Regions from separate parts of the Paenibacillus sp. ALE3 genome, predicted to be linked through region 1. Evidence: riboswitches for the same ligand, from Rfam matches in the RefSeq annotation. Region 1 holds a riboswitch; each other region holds the start of a gene.

Region 1 (4,649 bases):
TCCGCTGGAGCCTATCGGACCCTCACCACCAGAAGAAATATGGAAAATGTCTACACCTGCATCACGATATCGTTCCCCTATGGCTGCTATGTATTCAACATCATATCCGTCTTGGACATATTCTTTGGCAGATATCCGCATTAGCACAGGCATATCAGCAGGAAGTACCTCTTTAACAGCACGGATCACCTCAACACCAAACAGTGACAAATCCTGCCCATATTCATCTTCTCTGGTATTGGTTAAAGGGGAATGAAATTGATGGATCAGATAGCCGTGAGCACCATGAATCTCTACCGTGTCAAAACCAGCTTCTACCGCCCGGCGAGCCCCCTCTTTGTAGGCCTGAACCAGTTCCTTGACTTCTGCTCTCGTCAAAGTGTGGGGATCTTTAAAGCGTTCACTAAAGGGGATCGAGGACGGGCCTACAGGTGTCTCAGCATCCTCGGCCTTGCGTCCGGCATGGCCTAATTGAATGGCAATTTTGGCACCATACTTGTGGACTTCCTCTACAATTTTGCGATATGCAGGAATATGTTCGTCACTCCAAATGCCCAAATCACGATCCGTAATGCGTCCATCCGGATGAACCGCTGTCATTTCCACAATTATGAGCCCAGTCCCTCCTACCGCGCGACTCACATAATGGACATAATGCCAATCCGTCGGTTTGCCGTCCTTGGCCTCCACGCTGTATTGGCACATTGGGGGCATGACAATCCGATTTCTTAAGGAAAGCCCCTTTAATTGATAAGGAGTAAACAAGTCGGTCACTTTTATCCATCCTTCCCTCAATTCCAGTCTGTATCATTATGAATAGCATCCCCATTATACACCAGCTGTCACGGTATACCGAATCCTTTGTAAGGCTAAAACTTGCGAAAATGCTTCAGTTTTCGGTCATGTTTAAGAGAATATGTCCGTTTACTTCGTCATCTTCACAGATATCCGCTTCATGATGTGCTTCTCTTCAGTCGTGTAGGGCTTCACTCAATCACCAGCATAATTTTAATAGGACAGGTACATAATAGCTGAGAGCACCACTAGGTACCACGCACGGAAAGGGGGAATATAAATGCGGTACAGGGGAGTGTTGCCATGTTTAGCACTGTTACTAGCATTTTCAAGTTTTCCCGTTCACGCGGATACGTCTCCCAACATCGGAACGCCCCATCCCAAGGAAGCTGCTGCCGCTACTTCGGTATATCAAAGTAAAGATCGAGCTGCTCCAACATTAGCGATGCTACGAAAAAAGCATGCGGACATTTTTAAAATGTGCGGCCCGCACACCCGCCAAATTGCCTTAACCTTTGATGATGTGCCCGATTCAAGGTATACGCCGCAGGTTTTGGACGTATTACACGCAAACGGTATCAAAGCTACCTTTTTTATCGTCGGCCATCGTGCGGAAAAGCATCCGGGGATCATACGCCGCATCATCCGCGAGGGCCATGCTATAGGAAACCACTCCTATACTCATCCGGATTTCAGAAAGGCCACACCAGAGCGCTTTCACCACCAGATTACAAAAACAGAACGCATTTTAGAAGCCAGCGCAGGTTTTCGACCCAGATTGATACGACCACCCTATGGTGAAATCACGGAGCCTCAAATCCAGTGGGCACGTCGTCATGGGTACATGATCGTCAATTGGAATGTGGACTCTCTAGACTGGAAGGGATTAAGCAAAACACAGATTCAGCGCAACGTGATCCCGGCTACCGGACCTGGCTCCATTATTTTAATGCATGCAGGTGGAGGTCAAAGTTCCAACTTACAAGGTACTGTCCAAGCTTTGCCGGGTCTAATCCACTCTTTAAAAGCTAAGGGCTACAAGTTTGTCACAGTCCCCCGGCTACTTCACACATCGGAACGAAAATAACAGTATGTCTAAGCCTCGCATATACCAACAACGTAAAAAGGCTGCCTTAACGAGCAGAATGTTTCTGCTTGTAAGACAGCCTTTTTTACGATAAACGACCAGACCTGATAAGAAGTCGTCCCAGTTATATGTTGTATGCTATAATATTAAGTTTACATAATATTTATTATGTTTAATGAAATTAAACATATGCACACTGCTATTTATCAATGACGTACAGTTTCACATTTTGGAAACCGAAATCGTTCACGAATGATTTGTTGCCAGGGATAAAGATATCAATCCGCTTTCCGGTAATAGCGCTGCCCTGATCACGGGCAACGGCCACAAAAGAATGGTCGGGCAAGCCCGGATGGGAATAGCCTGTAACTAGCACCTTTGTTCCCATAGGAATGACTTTCGGGTCTACCGCAATTGTACCTAGTTTAAGCGGATTGCCGTAGTAATCGACTGCACCCCATTTGCCATTTTCATCAGCTGCGGCTGAATATGCTGTTGCTTTAACATCAACTACTTTACTGTAATTGAACGTTTTGCCCCATGCTTCAATTGTTGGTCTCTCATTCGCTGGTGCTTTCTCCGTAAGAAGCTGTGGCTTCGAATCCGAAGCCGCCTTCACACTTTTTTCGTCTGGAACTTTAATTTGCAGACCTGCATATATGTTGTTGGACGCAATATCAGGGTTAGCCTTCGTCAACTCATCTACCGATACCCCATAACGTTGAGCAAGCAAAAAGAAGGTATCGCCTTCTTTGGCAGTATGAAGCGAAGCAGCATCTGCTACTCCAGCTGTCTGGGCCAGTCCTGCAATAGCTGCGGCAAGCACCGCAAATTTCATGTTTTTTCCAATATGTTTTAAATGTTTCAAAGCTATGTACCTCCTCTGTTATGCCTGCGAAGTTAGCTGTCGGATTCGGACTCAGGAGAAGCCCTATGCTTGTGCAATTCACCCCTAGGCATATTCCACAACATCTTATGACGCATTGGAATAATTGCCGTTGTTACGTCCCCCGCACTTCCCACGGTTTGAGCCCAGCATTGAGCATTTGTTATCATTGCTGCTGCTCCGGTAAGTTTTGGCTTACTGCATAATATCACAATTTTGTAACCTTATCTGCATGAAAATGTTGGGAACCTTGAACATCATACTATACTCATTACAATTTTGTCATCAAAAATCGGTTTTTTGTTACGAAAATATGGAGATATGGTGACAAAAAGAGAAAAGCCCTCCGTGAAACATTATCACGAGAGGGCTTTGTTAATATTTCATAAAAGCATTTTCTTACAGCACTTTAGCAAGAAAATCACGGGTACGGTCATGGCTTGGAGTACCGAAAACTTGCTCAGGCGTACCTTGTTCTATAATTTGACCGTTGTCCATAAAGATGATTCGATCCCCTACCTCACGGGCAAAGCCCATTTCATGCGTCACGATCACCATCGTCATGCCGCCCTCAGCGAGCTTCTTCATCACGTCCAGAACCTCTCCAACCATTTCAGGGTCAAGGGCAGAAGTAGGCTCATCGAACAGCATTACGTGCGGCTGCATGGCCAAAGCACGTGCTATCGCAATACGTTGCTTTTGACCACCAGATAACTGGTTCGGGTAGGTATTCTTTTTATCCTCAAGACCCACAGTCCGCAAGAGCTCCAGTGCAATTTTCTCCGCTTCTTTCCCCGATTGCTTCTTCACCTGCGTTGGTGCAAGCGTCAGATTCTGCAGTATTGTTTTATGCGGAAACAGATTAAAATGCTGGAAAACCATCCCCATCTTCTCCCGAGTCGCATTGATATTATGACCACGGGCCGTAATCGGCTCACCCTCAAACAAGATTTCCCCTTCTGTTGGCTGTTCCAACAGATTCATACAACGTAAAAACGTACTTTTCCCCGAACCACTCGGGCCGATAATGACGACAACTTCACCTTTGGCGATATCTATATCAATACCTTTTAAAATTTCATTCTTACCGAATGATTTACGCAGTTGTTTAACGGTGATCACTGGCTCTCAACTTCCTTTCCCATAAACCCAACAGCTTAGATAAGCTGAATGTCATTACAAAATAAATAGCGGCTGCGATTACGAACGGACTCAAGCCTTCGTAGGTAATATTCTTAATGACCTGGGCTTGATACATAATATCCACCATCCCAATGGTCGAAATAATAGAAGATTCTTTAATGATCGTAATGAACTCATTACCAATAGCAGGCAATATAGATTTAAATGCTTGCGGTAAAATGACGTGTCGCATCGCTTTGCCTCGTCCCATCCCGAGCGAGCGGGCAGCTTCCATCTGTCCACGGTCTACGGCCTGAATACCAGCACGGAAAATTTCAGCTAAATATGCCGAACTATTCAGAGACAATGTAATTATACCGGACTGGAGTGGCGTAAAATTAACACCCAACGTCAAAGCAACTCCGTAATGAATGATCATAAGCTGCACCAGCATAGGTGTGCCGCGCAGTATCTCTACATATGCGGTACCTAGCCACTCGATAATACGAATACCACTCATCCGCAGCAAGGATATGATCAGGCCAATAATGAACCCGAACAGTACTCCGAGCGCAGACAGCAATAGGGTGTAGCCGATACCCGTAGCGTAAAAACTGCGATATTTCAAAAATATATCTACAATGCTATTCGAAGAAACTTGTCGGTCTGCAGACAGTGCACTCGCTTCTGTAGAAAACTTCTCAATCGAACCGTCCGCTTTCAGGCGAGCCAACGTTTTATTTACTGAAGCAAGCAATT
Region 2 (4,649 bases), 2.8 Mb from region 1:
CACAGGATTTTCAGCGTGTCGTGGAGAGGGTGACTGGACGCTCATGGAGCCACTATTTTGAACAATATGTATATGACGGCCAGATGGCGGACTTTTCTGTCGATCGCATCACGAACCGCAAGTTGGAGAATGGATATGAAGCAGTCGTGACGCTCAGCAAAAAAGGAGCAGATTATCCCAAGATCCCTGTTCAATTTACCTTCAAGGATGGCACCACAATATTTAAGGCATGGGACGGTACGGGCAAAAGTACATCTTTCCGACTCAAAAGCACCTCTCCCGTGTCCTATGTGACGGTTGATCCTCTATACACTATTGCACTGGAGAACAAGCATATTAATAATAGCCTGAAGGCTGAATTGGACGAAAAGCAACAAACCCGTTGGAGTGTGAGTGTAACCAAGCTGTTGGAGACACTGCTTGGAAGTCTGTCATGGTGAGGTGTCTATAGATGCGGACTGTTTTAAAAGAAGGCTGGGCGCTAGTGCGCATACGCTTTTATATCGTTATCATTTTATTTTTGTATCGTCTGCTGTGGGGAGTATTTCTCTATCGGCTGGTACAGTCGGCCGTTGTCCCGCTGCTGCTGCGTTATCCTGATCAGAGCCAAAACGAGCTGGGAAAGACCTTGTTTTGGATGGAGGGGCAGATCGCCTTGATGGACAGCCAGGAAGTACATGTGTATTTATGGATACTATTAGGGGCGACCGTATTGCGCGTCCTAATCACTCCCTTCATTAGAGCTGGCATATATCAAAGCCTGTATACCGATGCGTCTGAACCGCAAAGCCTGTCCTTCTTCAAGGGGATGAAACGTCACGGTATGTCATCTCTGTTGTATTACATCATCGAGTTGGGTTTGCTGCTGCTTCCCGCCTTCTGGGTGGTACCGAGACTCTATCCTATTGTAGCAGGGACGCTGCAATCTTCCTCTTACCTGCTGCATTTGTTGCCCTATGCCATTGGGTGGGTGGCTTACGGTTGGTTCATTCGGCAGTGCATCCTGTATATGCAACTGGGCACGGTCAGTGGTCACGCCATACTATCGTCCCTGCTCGCCTTCTTTCGCCAGCTTCTTCCGGCTGTAAGCGTATCTCTCTTGCTTGGTGCTTGTGTGCTGCTGGTCTTCGGTCTATTTGGCACCGTAGCGATGATTTGGACTGGTATGTTGGCGCTAATTCTCCAGCAATCGTATCATTTTGTTACCAGTCTGGTCAGGCTGTGGCATATCAGTTCGCAGTATCGTCTATGGCACATCGATATCTCCAGCAGAGGCTAATCCCTCTCTTTATGCTTTCTCCTGCATTTTTAGCTGTCGAAAAAACTTTTTTCTTTCCCGTGCAAACGGCACATAACTGAATACTGTTAACAGAATCTGTTCCTAGGGCGTTAGGAACAGATTTTTTTTGTAACTTTTTGCGATGAAACATTTGCCAAAGCCTGCTGTCTTTGTTACAATAATCGCAGTGAACTGATAGTAACAACTTTGTAATCTTTATTGTAACCTTTATCTTAAAAACATCGTTGTCGTGAATACTGCTCTCCAAGGTGCACATCTTAAGTTAAGCCTAATTCCTGGCACCTAGGAAGCGGGGGAACCAGTTTGGGTGAATTGATCTCGCAACAGAGTGGTCATAGGGGAACCTTCTACCGAATCCTTAAGCTAACCTCGCAGGCAATGGAAGGGGTATATTTTTTTTGAAGAAGAAGCTAACGATCGCAGCCATGGGTCTCGCCATTGCCTTTACATCTTTTACATTCGGTGGCAGCAGTGCATTTGCAGACTCTAAGATGGACCAGGTCATCCAAGATGCCAAAGGAACGAACTATAGAAGCGGAGGTACTACACTCGAGGGATTCGATTGCTCCGGCTTCACAATGTATGTATTCAACAAACTGGGAATTAAACTGCCGCATCAATCTGGATCACAATTCAAAATGGGAGCTTCTGTATCCCGCGATGAAATGAGACCAGGCGACCTGGTGTTCTTCAACACCACAGGAAGAGGCGTTTCCCATGTAGGTATCTTCGTAGGTGAAGGGAAATTCGCCCACTCCTCGACTTCACGTGGTGTAGTAGTTAGCTCACTGAACGAAAATTATTACGCTAACCGTTATGTCGGTGCAAAAAGAATTATGAGCACAGACGCTTACCATTCTGTAGCTTCAGATATTCCTGATGACGACAACGTAGAATAACTACCGCACAGCAAGCTAACCCTAGCCGCAATTTGATTCTGGCCGGAATCGAATTGCGGTTTTTTATGTCCACTACATCAGTAATTATTATCATTACTGACGAACCGACACCTCAAAAGGTTTCAGTTTTAGCGAACATCGTCGGTTTTACCGCCACCGCTGGGGGAGCATATGAGCAGTAAATCCTTCTTATTGAATGTATACCCGACTTAGGTACGAAATAAACACGCTTGCCATTCTCCTACAACTTGTCTACAATCTGTGGTTAATGATTGAAGTATCTGCATAAGGAGGAATGGAAAAGTGCCGGCCTCAATATCCAACTACCGGATTGTACCGATGGACGAGCATCAAGCGGCTGAAATCTGTGAGTGGCGCTATGATCCCCCCTACAACATATACGGCTGGCTTCCCTGGGAACAAATGAAGGCACTTGAAGTCGAATTTGGAAGTCCCACGCTTCGCCAAGAGCAATATGTTGCCGTACTGGACGAAGAGAATGAGCTGACGGGATTTGCTCAATATTTTCCTATGGTCGGTGTGACCCGGCTGGGTCTTGGAATGCATCCCGAAAGATGCGGACATGGCACAGGCTCCGATTTTGTCCGGGCCATTGCCGAGGAAGCCAGACGACGTCATCCGCAGAATGAAATTGACCTAGAGGTTCTCACTTGGAATCAGCGGGCTATCCGAGCCTACAAGGCAGCTGGATTTGAGCTGACGGATACCTATGAACGCCAGACTCCAGATGGCAGAAAGCCGTTCCATTGTATGGTATATCGTCCTGAACAACAGAATCGGGTTCTATAAATAAGAGCGCCTTCACTATACAACCGCGATGTTGTATAGCGAAGGCGCTCTTCATATATACGACAGATCATTACAAACTCAATGACTGCTGCGCATTTTTTCGAAAGCTTCATTATATTGTTGGGCTTCCTTAATATCTACAGCCATAATACCGCCATCGTCCCAGGAGGTCAAACGCAGAGTCACGGTCTTGTAATCAATCGTAATAAATGGATGGTGATTAAATGCCTCAGATATAGCGGCAACTTCATCCACGAAGGCAATTCCTTTCATAAAACTGGAAAAATTATATTTCCGAACGATCCAACGTCCTTCCTCCAGTTCCCAGCCCTCCAGCTTCTCCAGATGTGCTTCAATCTCTTCTTGTGTAAAAGGCATGTTACGAACTCCTCCCCGTTTATACGGAAGCCTTTCAGCCGCTTAAATGCGGCCAAAACTACGATATATTGGTGTACATATTACCACGGCCCCGTTGATAAATCCATAAGACGGCCATCAAATCAATGGGACCGACGTCAGCTCCTCATCCCCGATGAGTACATAGATCCGGTGCTGCTCCGGCTCATAAATCACAACGCCGCTGCCTACAGTGATTACGGGCTCCGTACCCAGTGCATAAAATAGGTCTTCTGCCAAAGCTTCATTGACTTCCTGACGCCCCATCGGGTTCAGCCTGTCCCAATCTTCTGCTTCCATTTCAAAAAATCCATAGCTATCTGGAATGCGTCCCACAGCCTCTGTCAAATCGTTCAAAATTTGTTCATACTCGCGCCCATGCTTTACTCCCATGCTATTTCCTCCAATGGTTCAGCGATTCAATACATAATCACTTTATTATACCGGAAATTGGCCCTTAACAAAAAAGAGAGTTTTGTCGATAAATACTATAATCCGTCTCATAATGACGCGCTTGGGGCAAGGACGACCCATGCGGCATGAAAGGATTCAAAATCTATTCTCATGGATGAGGTGTATCATGCAAATTACAACCATTATTGGACTTGTGCTCGGGCTTTTGTCACTGGTCGTCGGGATGATCCTGAAGGGCGCGCCAGTCGTCAATCTGGTCAATAATCCCGCTGCTTACATGATTATTTTCGTCGGAACAGCAGCAAGTATATTCATGGCGTTTCCGATGGATGACATGAAACGGGTGCCAAAGCTGTTTAAAATTATTTTTACCCAGCAGAAATTGCTGGATCGCAAGGAGCTTATCGGTACATTTACCGAATGGGCATCCATTACCCGTCGTGAAGGTCTGCTCGCGCTGGAATCCAAGGTCGAAGAGATCGACGATCCCTTTATGCGCGGCGGTATGCGAATGATTATCGATGGTAATGATCAGGAGTTCGTACGCGATGTTCTGATGGAAGACATTAACGCTACCGAAGATAGACACCGCGCTGGCGCACTGATTTTCTCCCAAGCCGGTATGTACGCTCCAACACTCGGGGTACTTGGTGCGGTTGTAGGTCTGATCGCCGCTCTGGCCGACCTTAGTGACATGGAAAAACTGTCCCATGCCATTGCAGCCGCTTTTATTGCAACGTTGCTCGGTATTTTTACAGGTTATGTCCTATGGCATCCAATGTCCAACAAGCTGAAACGGCTATCCAAAAAAGAAGTGGAACTTAAGTTAA
Region 3 (4,649 bases), 1.5 Mb from region 1:
GCACGCAATAGCGAGGAATTTTATCTGCTGCAACGGATCCAGGACGAGGTTCACCGTTTTGCCATCACGTTCCACCGCGAGCAGCGCGGCAAATCTATGGTAACTTCCCAGTTGGACTCCATTCCAGGCATCGGCGAGAAACGGCGTAAGTTGCTGCTTAAGCATTTTGGATCGCTCAAAAAAATAAGAGAGGCCAGCGTCGAAGACTTCCGGCCTCTCTCTATTGGGGATAAGCTTGCTCGTCAGATTATAGCTGCCCTTCGGGAGGAGGAGTCGTAGAATACGGCTCCTCTTTTTTCATGGGTTCAAACATGATTCGATTAGGTTTTTTGGGACTAAACCAGTAAATGATGTAGCCTACAATAGCCGGAAGTAAGATCCAGAATAGGCCGGCGCTCACATTCACGGTGTCTCCCAGACTTATCACACTAAGCCCCATTAATATGCTATCAAAAATAACGTGGCTGAACATAGCAGCGATAAAGCCGTAACGCAAGAACACGAAACTAAACAGCAAACCAAGAAAAGTCAGCTCAATAGGTCTGGAAATCACCGGATAGATCGGATAAAGCGTATGTCCCAGTGCCCAAATAAGCGTAGTGATCAGACAAGCAACAAACGTATTCTTGACTATTTTTTTTACCATCGGAATACCAAATAGACGGTAAACAGTTTCTTCTCCAATACCTGCCATCCAAGCCATAATCGGCAATAGCCATGGATAAGCCATATTGTAAGGGGACTGCGTGGCGTCTGTAGTGGAGAACGTATTAAATGTGCGCTCCAATACAAAGAACAAAATGGATTGTACGCCCAGTAAAATGAAGGCCCACAAGTAACCGACATACATACTGCGAAGCACATACAATCCGTAGCCCGGCTCTTTAGCACGTGGCCATGCATTTAGTCCAACCTGACGCATAAGCCCGTCGCCGCCTACCAAGGAGAAATAGAGGGCTACAGCCATGAAGAAGGTAACACCAACCTGGAATACCATAAGAAATATAAGCATGCCCTTACTGCCTGCTTCAGCTTGCAATAAAGGTAGCATGTTCATTGTCCCAGCTATACTAGCAATAAAGTATACAATGGACAGAATAATACCGCGCACAAATGAAGTATGTCGTCGGGTGAGTGACGCATATACAATGGCAAGTACGCCCAGGACAAAGCTAAATAGGGCATAACCCGCATAAGTCATCCAATTCGCCCAGTATGTTTGCTTTTTAACATAGTCGGTATAGGACGAAGGGGCCGAAAAGCTTTGGGTAAACGAGCGAACATCCCCGTCTTCAAAAGTAAAAGCCAGCGTAAGTACCGAGGCGCCGATTTTCTTTCCGTCCACGGTATATTTTAATCCACCTTCCCCCTCAGTGGTCGCGAGCTTCAATTCAGATGGCTTAAAGCCAAAGCGTTTGATCCATATTGCTGCAGCCTGTTCCTTGGCTTCGAGCGTCATGTCACCCTCAGCTACACGTACAAGTCTGCTTCGTGCTTGTTCATCTGTAGAAACATCAGCCTGTGTGTAATTGGTGCTGGAGGTGATCCGTTTAAAGCTAACGACCTTCCCAGTGGATAAATCCACATGGATTTGCAGCTTGCCCTTCGCTGAGGAGTCAGGCAAATCAACCCGAAAGGTTTCATAAGGATAATTTTTTTTCCATGTACGATCGTACTCTTGAACCAATTTTTCTCTGGATAAATAACCGTACAAATCTGTTTCAGCCTGATAGGTTACGACGGGCTTCTCTGGCTGTGATTCCGTATAGCCCAGCTCGGAACGGGCAAAGTCCAGGGCGTGTATGACCGCTTCTTGTTTGCTGATGACCTTTGCATTCATCAATGATTCCGGACTTGGATTGCTAAGCGAGGGAATAAGCAATTGAAAGATAAAAAAGCAAACCAGGCCAACCCCGCCCAGCAAGCCTAATTTTTTGAAGTTGGCCGTGAGCACGACCGGTTTCCCGATAGGATTCATGAGTTTCCTCCTTAATCTGTAAATAAGAACATCCATTAAAGATATCATACTGCACAGGTTCCCGCCAACAGAGCAGCGATATTCATGAAAACAGAGTGAAAGCACTTTAAAGTTTTAATAAAATTAGATAAGCTGTGATTAACCGATGTCTATTCGCGAATTAAAGCCAATTTCACGTTTTTTCGGCGAAATCGGTTTTGTGATCTGGATAGAGAAGGATTATAATCTTGAGGCAATGCCTATGAAATATATGGGTAATGATATACATTTAAGCCGAATTTCTATGAGAAAACGGGGGAACCATGTTACTGGGGTGAATTTTACAGCCGATCCTGATGGACCGGAAGTGTAAATAGGGCATACTGTGCTGTCCGAATTCGTCAGCTAACCTCGTAGGCTGTGGACAGGAACCAAGTCAGGCACTCGGTTTTCCGGTGTCTTTTTTTGTGTGTATAAAAGTGTTTGGATTGGTTAGACCGCTGCGGGTTCAGATTATTCTTCCGATTGCTGTTATCCCCGGATTTTTTTGATTGTATAAACCCTTTAATGGTTAAAATCCGGAGATAAAGGCAAACGCTTCGCTTCTTCAGAACAATTCTGCCCCCTTCGCTGCTGCTCGCCAATAGCACCAGGGAGCCGGTTAGTGTTTGACATGCATTCTTCCTGTATTCAGGGAATGCTAATTATAGCTACTTAAGGTTTGGAAAATCAAAAAAATCAGGGGCAACGACGATCGGAAGATAAATGGAACGCGTAGCGGGCTTACACCGTATTAAGTCACTGTTTTTATAGTTTTAAGGATTAGGAGAGAAGTGATGAATAGATGAATCCCAATGCACGCTGGCTTCGGCTTTCTCCACCGCAGATATTCGTTGCAGGCTTTGCCATTATCATTCTAATAGGTAGTTTATTGTTAATGTTGCCCATCTCTAATACAACAGGAAAACCACTTGCGTTTATAGACGCTTTGTTTACTGCCGCGTCCGCGACCTGTGTAACCGGGCTTGTCGTTAAGGATACAGGGCTCTTTTTTACAACTTTTGGTCAAATCGTTATCGTTGCGCTGATCCAGATCGGTGGTCTTGGCTTTATGACCATGGCTACCTTGATCGCGCTGGTGTTCAAACGTCGCATTTCCTTGCGGGAGCGCCTTATTTTGCAAGAAGCGATGAATCAGACCTCTGTCGAAGGAATTGTTGGATTGATCCGCAAGGTGCTATGGTACTCGCTGATGATTGAGGGCGTATGTGCAGCTATTTTTTCGATTCGCTGGTCATTTGATATGCCTGTCGGCAGGGCGATTTATTTTGGAATTTGGCATGCCATTTCCATGTTTAATAATGCTGGTTTTGATTTATTCGGTGAATTTCGCAGCCTGACAGGTTATGTATATGATCCGATTGTTAATTTTACAGCCATGTTTCTCATTATTTCGGGTGGTATTGGTTTTGTAGTGATGTCAGACCTGGCAGATTATCGTAAGCGTAAGAGACTATCTTTGCATACCAAGGTGGTACTCAGCATGACAGCTGCTCTGATTGTCGTCGGGACGCTCGTCATTTTTGTATTTGAGTTTACGAATCCAAAGACGCTTGGCTCGCTTGATTGGGGTGGTAAACTGCTGGGTTCTTTATTCCAGTCCGTTACTCCACGTACCGCAGGTGCCAACACGCTGGACATTGCAGGCTTGCGGCAGGCTACGCAGTTTTTTATCATCATACTCATGTTTATTGGAGCTTCGCCTGGCTCCACTGGGGGCGGGATTAAGACCACTACATTTGCCCTGCTCATTGGAGCGGTGTTTTCGATGCTGCGGGGACGGGAAGATATTGTGCTGTTCCGGTACCGACTTGCGCAGGCACGAATTTATAAGGCTTTGACCATTACCTTGCTGGGGCTGCTGTTCGTGATTGGGGTGACGATGATTCTGTCCGCAACCGAAGATCATCATTTTCTAATGATCTTGTTCGAGACAGTGTCTGCATTTGGTACAGTAGGGCTGTCTATGGGGCTTACACCTGATTTGTCAGTTGTAGGCAAGCTGGTGATTACTCTGACGATGTTTGCAGGCAGGCTGGGTCCACTCACGCTAGCTTATGCACTGGGACCGAAAAAGGGTAAGGAATTGTATCGTCATCCAGAAGGTAAAATAATTATAGGGTAAGGGAGTTTTCGAGTAGATATGAAAACGCAGCAGTTTGTAGTCATTGGCCTGGGACGGTTTGGCTCAAGCCTGGCTTTGCAATTGGTGGATATGGGGTGCGAGGTGCTGGGCATTGATCGGAATGAGGATGTTGTAGACAGTATGAGTGAGATCCTGACACATACTGTCGTGGCGGACGCTACAGATGAGGATGCGTTGCGGTCACTGGGCATCCGTAATTTCGATTGCGGCATTGTTGCAATTGGTGATGATATTCAGGTAAGCATCCTGACCGCCATTTTGCTGAAGGAGCTGGGTGTGAGAAAAGTCGTAGCCAAAGCTATATCTGTACTGCATGGGCGTGCGTTAGAGAAGCTTGGGGTGGACCGAGTCATTTATCCGGAACGAGATATGGGTATTCGGGTAGCGCATCAGCTGGTCACGCCTAATCTGCTCGATTATTTGGAGCTGTCCAAGGAATACAGCATTGTGGAACTCAATGTGCCTGCATGTCTGAATGGCAAAACG
Region 4 (4,649 bases), 2.7 Mb from region 1:
GGTTCAACGGACAACCAGATTTTACTGCTTGGACGTCAGGGCGAGGTGCGGGAAATATCCGAAGTTTCAGAAATTGTACGCTCAATAAGTGGCATTCACCGAGGAAAATATCACATGTATTTTCCCCAGAATAAATTGAACGGGGTAAAAGAAAGGCTTCCTGCCGAAATAAGGAATTATTTTGTCAAACAATAGACAAATATATAGAAATGTAAGTAAGAAAAGGAGATGAAAACCTTGGATTTATTCGACACTCATACTCACCTAGATGCGCCACAATTTGACGAAGACCGTGAAGAAGTTATAGCACGTGCTGTCGAATCAGGAGTAACACGGATGATCAATATCGGATTTAATCGTGAGACCATTCCATCCACCATGAAGCTGGCTGAGACGTATGATTTTATTTATGCAGCCGTTGGATGGCATCCGCAGGATGCCATTACAATGCAGGAGGGTGATTTAGAATGGATTGCATCGTTATGCAGTCATAAAAAGGTTGTAGCGATCGGAGAGATCGGTCTGGATTATTATTGGGATACATCACCAAAGGATGTGCAGCAGCGGGTACTTCGAAATCAAATTGGCCTGGCACGTGAGCTCAACATGCCAATTGTTATCCATAACCGGGATGCACATGAAGATATTGTGAGGATTTTACGTGAGGAAAAGGCGGGCGAGATTGGCGGAGTCATGCACTCCTTTTCTGGGAGTTGGGAGACAGCTAAAATGGTGCTGGATATGGGTTTCCACCTTTCCTTCGGCGGGCCCATAACGTTCAAAAATGCCAAGCAGCCAAAAGAGGTGCTGGCCCAGGTACCGTTGGACCGTCTGCTTATTGAAACGGACGCGCCTTACTTGACGCCTCATCCGTTTCGTGGGAAGCGAAATGAGTCGGCATATGTGAGATTGGTGGCAGAGGCAGCCGCCCAAATTAAGGGAATTACGGTGGAGGAATTGGTATCCATTACGACCCAAAATGCCTTGGAACGATTTGACATTCAGTGAAAAAGCGAAGAAATCAATCAAAATAAAGAGATAGACGGAGCTAATTATGATTTTGTTGCAGGAAACTCAAGAATATTACAATTTTTTAACCGAATATTTTGAAAAATGTACTTGAAACCTGCTTTACAACATGCATGGAAACAGGATATCATCTTTTCAGTGAATTGTTGTTGAGTGTAAACATCAACAAATCATTTCATGAACCAGTCTCGCTGAGTCCCTTTTACAGGGAACGGGGGAACCGATATGGCTTACAGTACGTCCGGCGTATGTGCAAGAGATATTATCTCTTCAGTAGCCGGCTCGACCGAAATTCATTTCCTGGATGGGATTGAACAGGTAGAGAAGCCGTATTTCGATTTCTTTCTGGGTCTTCGGGGTGAATGTGAAGGCGACCGCCATGAGCGGTTGACCTAAGCTAGGGCGACTCTCTACGTCCGAACCCGACAGCTAACCCCGTAAGCGTAACAAGAGAGAAGCCATCTCGTGCATGAGTTTTCCCGCATATTCACACATGTCGGAAGCCACGAAAGAGCTCTCTAGTCTCTTTCTTTGGCTTTTTTTGTTGTGAATAAAAGAAAATCTGTCATCATACTGTGGTTAAACAGGGGAGGACAGCATGCCGCGAAGACGGGTACATGGTGCAGGACAGTCGCAGTACGGGCTTGTCTTGTAGAAAATCTGTTATAGTCACGTCAACGATCAACTATGTCTTACTCCAGACGGCGGGCTATGTAAGGAGGACGGAGGAAATGGGCATTTTCCGAAAAGAGGAGACCCATGAGTCACGCTCATCCAGCATGTCTTACGTATTACGTTGGAAGCAAGAGAATGTGCGCCAGGCTGCTTTGGTTGCTATTTTTCTAATCGCACTAACGATTATGATTTCAATTCTGATGTACACGCAATCTAAAAAACAAGTCTTTTTTGTCATCGATGGTAAGGCATCTGCGGTAGAAACCCGGGAATCCAAGCTCCAAGATTTGCTCAATGAGCATTCTATTTCACTTCAGCCGCATGATACAATTTCCATGCCGCTAAACGGGGCAGTACAGGATGGGGATCGCGTAGTCATTAAACGTGCCAATCAGGTTAAAGTATCCTCAGGCAATGAGACGAAAAAGCTGTACACAACAGAAAATACAGTAGAGGGTGCCATTCGCACTTCGGGCTATAAATTATCATCAACGGATAAAGTTTACCCTGCGTTGGATGCCTCTGTTTCAGCTAACATGGACATAAAAATCGTCCGTGTGAAGAAACAGCAGGTCGAACAGAAAAAACAAGTGCCTTATCAGGTCATCAAAACGGCAGATCCAAGTCTCTATAAAGGCGATAATCGAGTCATTCAAAGTGGCAAATCGGGTGTGGTAGTCCAGCATGTTCAAAAGGTATACCATGATGGAAAATTGGTGTCCAAACAGCTGGTCAACAAGGAAGTCGCACAAAATCGTGTGGATAAGGTAATTGCGGTAGGAACGAAGAAAAAACCGGTCGTTCTAGCTGCTTCCATCAGCCCTAAAGATGCGGTTAAGGCTACAAAGGTTAGTTCGGGCAGTGCTGTCCGTAAAGCAGGTATTAATTTTAATTATAAAAAAGTTTTACAAAATGTCTCCATGACGGCGTACTCCGCCCAGGAGCCAGGTATCGGTACACGTACCGCCTCCGGCACGCGTGTCACGGAAGGACGCACCATCGCTGTCGATCCGAGTGTAATTCCAATCGGATGGTGGGTGTATATTGAAGGGGTAGGCTTCCGCCGTGCGGAGGATACCGGTGGCGCGATTAAAGGCCACAAAATCGATGTGTATTATGAGAGTTTAAGCCGGGCTAACCAATTTGGTCGTAAGCACGGTAAAACCGTATATGTTATCGGACCTGTAAAGCCGGAAATCAACTAAAACAGGTTGTGTATGTTGAGGACAATGCGATAGTATTAACAACATAGTAATGCCATGCTAAGAAGAGGATATCCTCTTCTTATTTTGTTTTCAAAAGCAGGGAAAGATAATATATGTTGCTGTGTAGCAGTGGAGGGAAACGAAGATGATCAAGGAAGTGATCGTGGTGGAAGGCCGGGATGATACAGTAGCCATTCGCCGTGCTGTCGAAGCAGATACGATAGAAACTGGTGGTTCAGCCATTAATAAAATGACGCTGCGGAAAATTGCATTGGCACAGGAACGGCGGGGGGTCATTATTTTAACTGATCCCGATCATGCAGGGGAGCGTATCCGTAAAATTATCGCCTCCAAGGTCCCCGGCTGCAAGCAGGCTTTTATACCTGAGGCAGAGGCGACACGCAAAGGGGATATTGGCGTGGAGAATGCCTCCCCGGAAGCCATCAGACACGCTCTCGCGCGGGTACATACGACAGTGGAAGGCGCCGAACCGCTGATTGAAATGGCGGACCTGATTGACGCTGGACTTATTACCCACCCCAATGCTGCTGCACGCCGTATGGCCTTGGGGAATGTACTGGGTATTGGCTATTGTAACGGAAAGCAGCTACATAAGCGGCTCTCTGTATTTCAGATCAGTCGTGAGGAATTTGCCAGTGCGCTGGCACAAATCGAAAGTGAAGGATTGTGATATCCGTATGACAGGGATTCAAGATATAGCAACACCGCGGCGTACGAAGGAAATTATTCAAAGGCACGGTTTTTCGTTCAAAAAGAGTCTGGGACAAAACTTTCTAATTGATCAAAATATTCTGAGCAAGATCGTAAATGCTGCCGGATTGGATGATACAAAGGGCGCGCTTGAGATCGGTCCGGGCATTGGAGCTTTGACCGAGAAGTTGGCGCAATCCGCTAAGGCAGTTACCGCTGTTGAGATTGACCAGCGGCTGTTGCCCATTCTTGAAGAAGTGCTGGCCCCTTACGAGCATGTAAAGGTTCGCCATGGAGACGTGTTAAAGCTGGATTTGCGTGAAGTGTTTGCAGCTGACTTTGCAGACGTGAGCAAAGTGAGTGTCGTCGCTAATCTGCCGTATTACGTCACTACACCGATTCTGATGCGTCTACTGGAGGACAAGCTTCCTTTGGAGAATATCGTCGTTATGATTCAAAAAGAGGTGGCTGAGCGCATGGCTGCGTCTCCTGGTACGAAGGATTACGGCAGCTTAAGCATAGCCGTGCAATATTACAGCGAGCCTGAGTTAGTCTGTACGGTGCCGAATACAGTATTTATTCCTCAGCCGAATGTTGATTCGGCAGTTATTCGGCTGCGTGTACGAGAAGTCCCTCCGGTGGAAGTGGTGGACGAGAAGCACTTTTTTGAAGTGGTTCATGCCGCTTTTGCCCAACGCCGTAAAACCATTTCAAATAACCTAAAAAGCCGCTTCTTCACCAAAGAGAACAGGGACACGCTGGAGCCGTTGTTGCAACAAGCTGATATTGAGCCCTCCCGTCGAGGGGAAACGCTGAGTATCGAGGAATTTGCGCGTCTGAGCGCCGTGCTGTTGGAGGCCGGTATATCCTAAGTTGGAACCAAACTGTGCATTCACCCATACGATATAGGAGGGGTGATACAGTGTGATGAGTTTAGGAGACTTGGTCGTTCGGAAATCGTACGGCGGTGATGTCACGTTTCGCGTTGAAGACATCCAGCGGGATAAAGCGATCATTAAGGGGACGGAA

What was found. A riboswitch is a leader RNA that binds a small molecule or an ion and turns the genes downstream of it on or off. The one in region 1 is predicted to bind cyclic di-AMP.
Region 2: another riboswitch for cyclic di-AMP. It lies ahead of ACXHJ2_RS23380 (C40 family peptidase); the one in region 1 lies ahead of ACXHJ2_RS09730 (3D domain-containing protein).
Region 3: another riboswitch for cyclic di-AMP. It lies ahead of ACXHJ2_RS03200 (TrkH family potassium uptake protein); the one in region 1 lies ahead of ACXHJ2_RS09730 (3D domain-containing protein).
Region 4: another riboswitch for cyclic di-AMP. It lies ahead of ACXHJ2_RS23775 (3D domain-containing protein); the one in region 1 lies ahead of ACXHJ2_RS09730 (3D domain-containing protein).

The regions. Positions count from the first base shown of each region.
Region 1 covers NZ_CM134214.1:2,155,595-2,160,243, reverse strand. The annotation lists gene ACXHJ2_RS09740 (NADH:flavin oxidoreductase/NADH oxidase) at 1-774, opposite strand, end outside; gene ACXHJ2_RS09735 (polysaccharide deacetylase family protein) at 1,076-1,882, shown strand; gene ACXHJ2_RS09730 (3D domain-containing protein) at 2,082-2,750, opposite strand; cyclic di-AMP (ydaO/yuaA leader) riboswitch at 2,757-2,937, opposite strand; gene ACXHJ2_RS09725 (amino acid ABC transporter ATP-binding protein) at 3,168-3,890, opposite strand; gene ACXHJ2_RS09720 (ABC transporter substrate-binding protein/permease) at 3,877-4,649, opposite strand, start outside.
Region 2 covers NZ_CM134214.1:5,197,413-5,202,061, forward strand. The annotation lists gene ACXHJ2_RS23370 (M1 family metallopeptidase) at 1-440, shown strand, start outside; gene ACXHJ2_RS23375 (hypothetical protein) at 452-1,279, shown strand; cyclic di-AMP (ydaO/yuaA leader) riboswitch at 1,556-1,693, shown strand; gene ACXHJ2_RS23380 (C40 family peptidase) at 1,699-2,199, shown strand; gene ACXHJ2_RS23385 (GNAT family N-acetyltransferase) at 2,503-3,009, shown strand; gene ACXHJ2_RS23390 (4a-hydroxytetrahydrobiopterin dehydratase) at 3,088-3,387, opposite strand; gene ACXHJ2_RS23395 (hypothetical protein) at 3,505-3,798, opposite strand; gene motA (flagellar motor stator protein MotA) at 3,986-4,649, shown strand, end outside.
Region 3 covers NZ_CM134214.1:701,565-706,213, forward strand. The annotation lists gene uvrC (excinuclease ABC subunit UvrC) at 1-279, shown strand, start outside; gene ACXHJ2_RS03195 (CPBP family intramembrane glutamic endopeptidase) at 248-1,978, opposite strand; cyclic di-AMP (ydaO/yuaA leader) riboswitch at 2,240-2,392, shown strand; gene ACXHJ2_RS03200 (TrkH family potassium uptake protein) at 2,802-4,142, shown strand; gene ACXHJ2_RS03205 (potassium channel family protein) at 4,161-4,649, shown strand, end outside.
Region 4 covers NZ_CM134214.1:5,301,002-5,305,650, reverse strand. The annotation lists gene ACXHJ2_RS23785 (HD domain-containing protein) at 1-195, shown strand, start outside; gene ACXHJ2_RS23780 (TatD family hydrolase) at 238-1,008, shown strand; cyclic di-AMP (ydaO/yuaA leader) riboswitch at 1,209-1,489, shown strand; gene ACXHJ2_RS23775 (3D domain-containing protein) at 1,761-2,909, shown strand; gene rnmV (ribonuclease M5) at 3,055-3,600, shown strand; gene rsmA (16S rRNA (adenine(1518)-N(6)/adenine(1519)-N(6))-dimethyltransferase RsmA) at 3,608-4,492, shown strand; gene yabG (sporulation peptidase YabG) at 4,548-4,649, shown strand, end outside.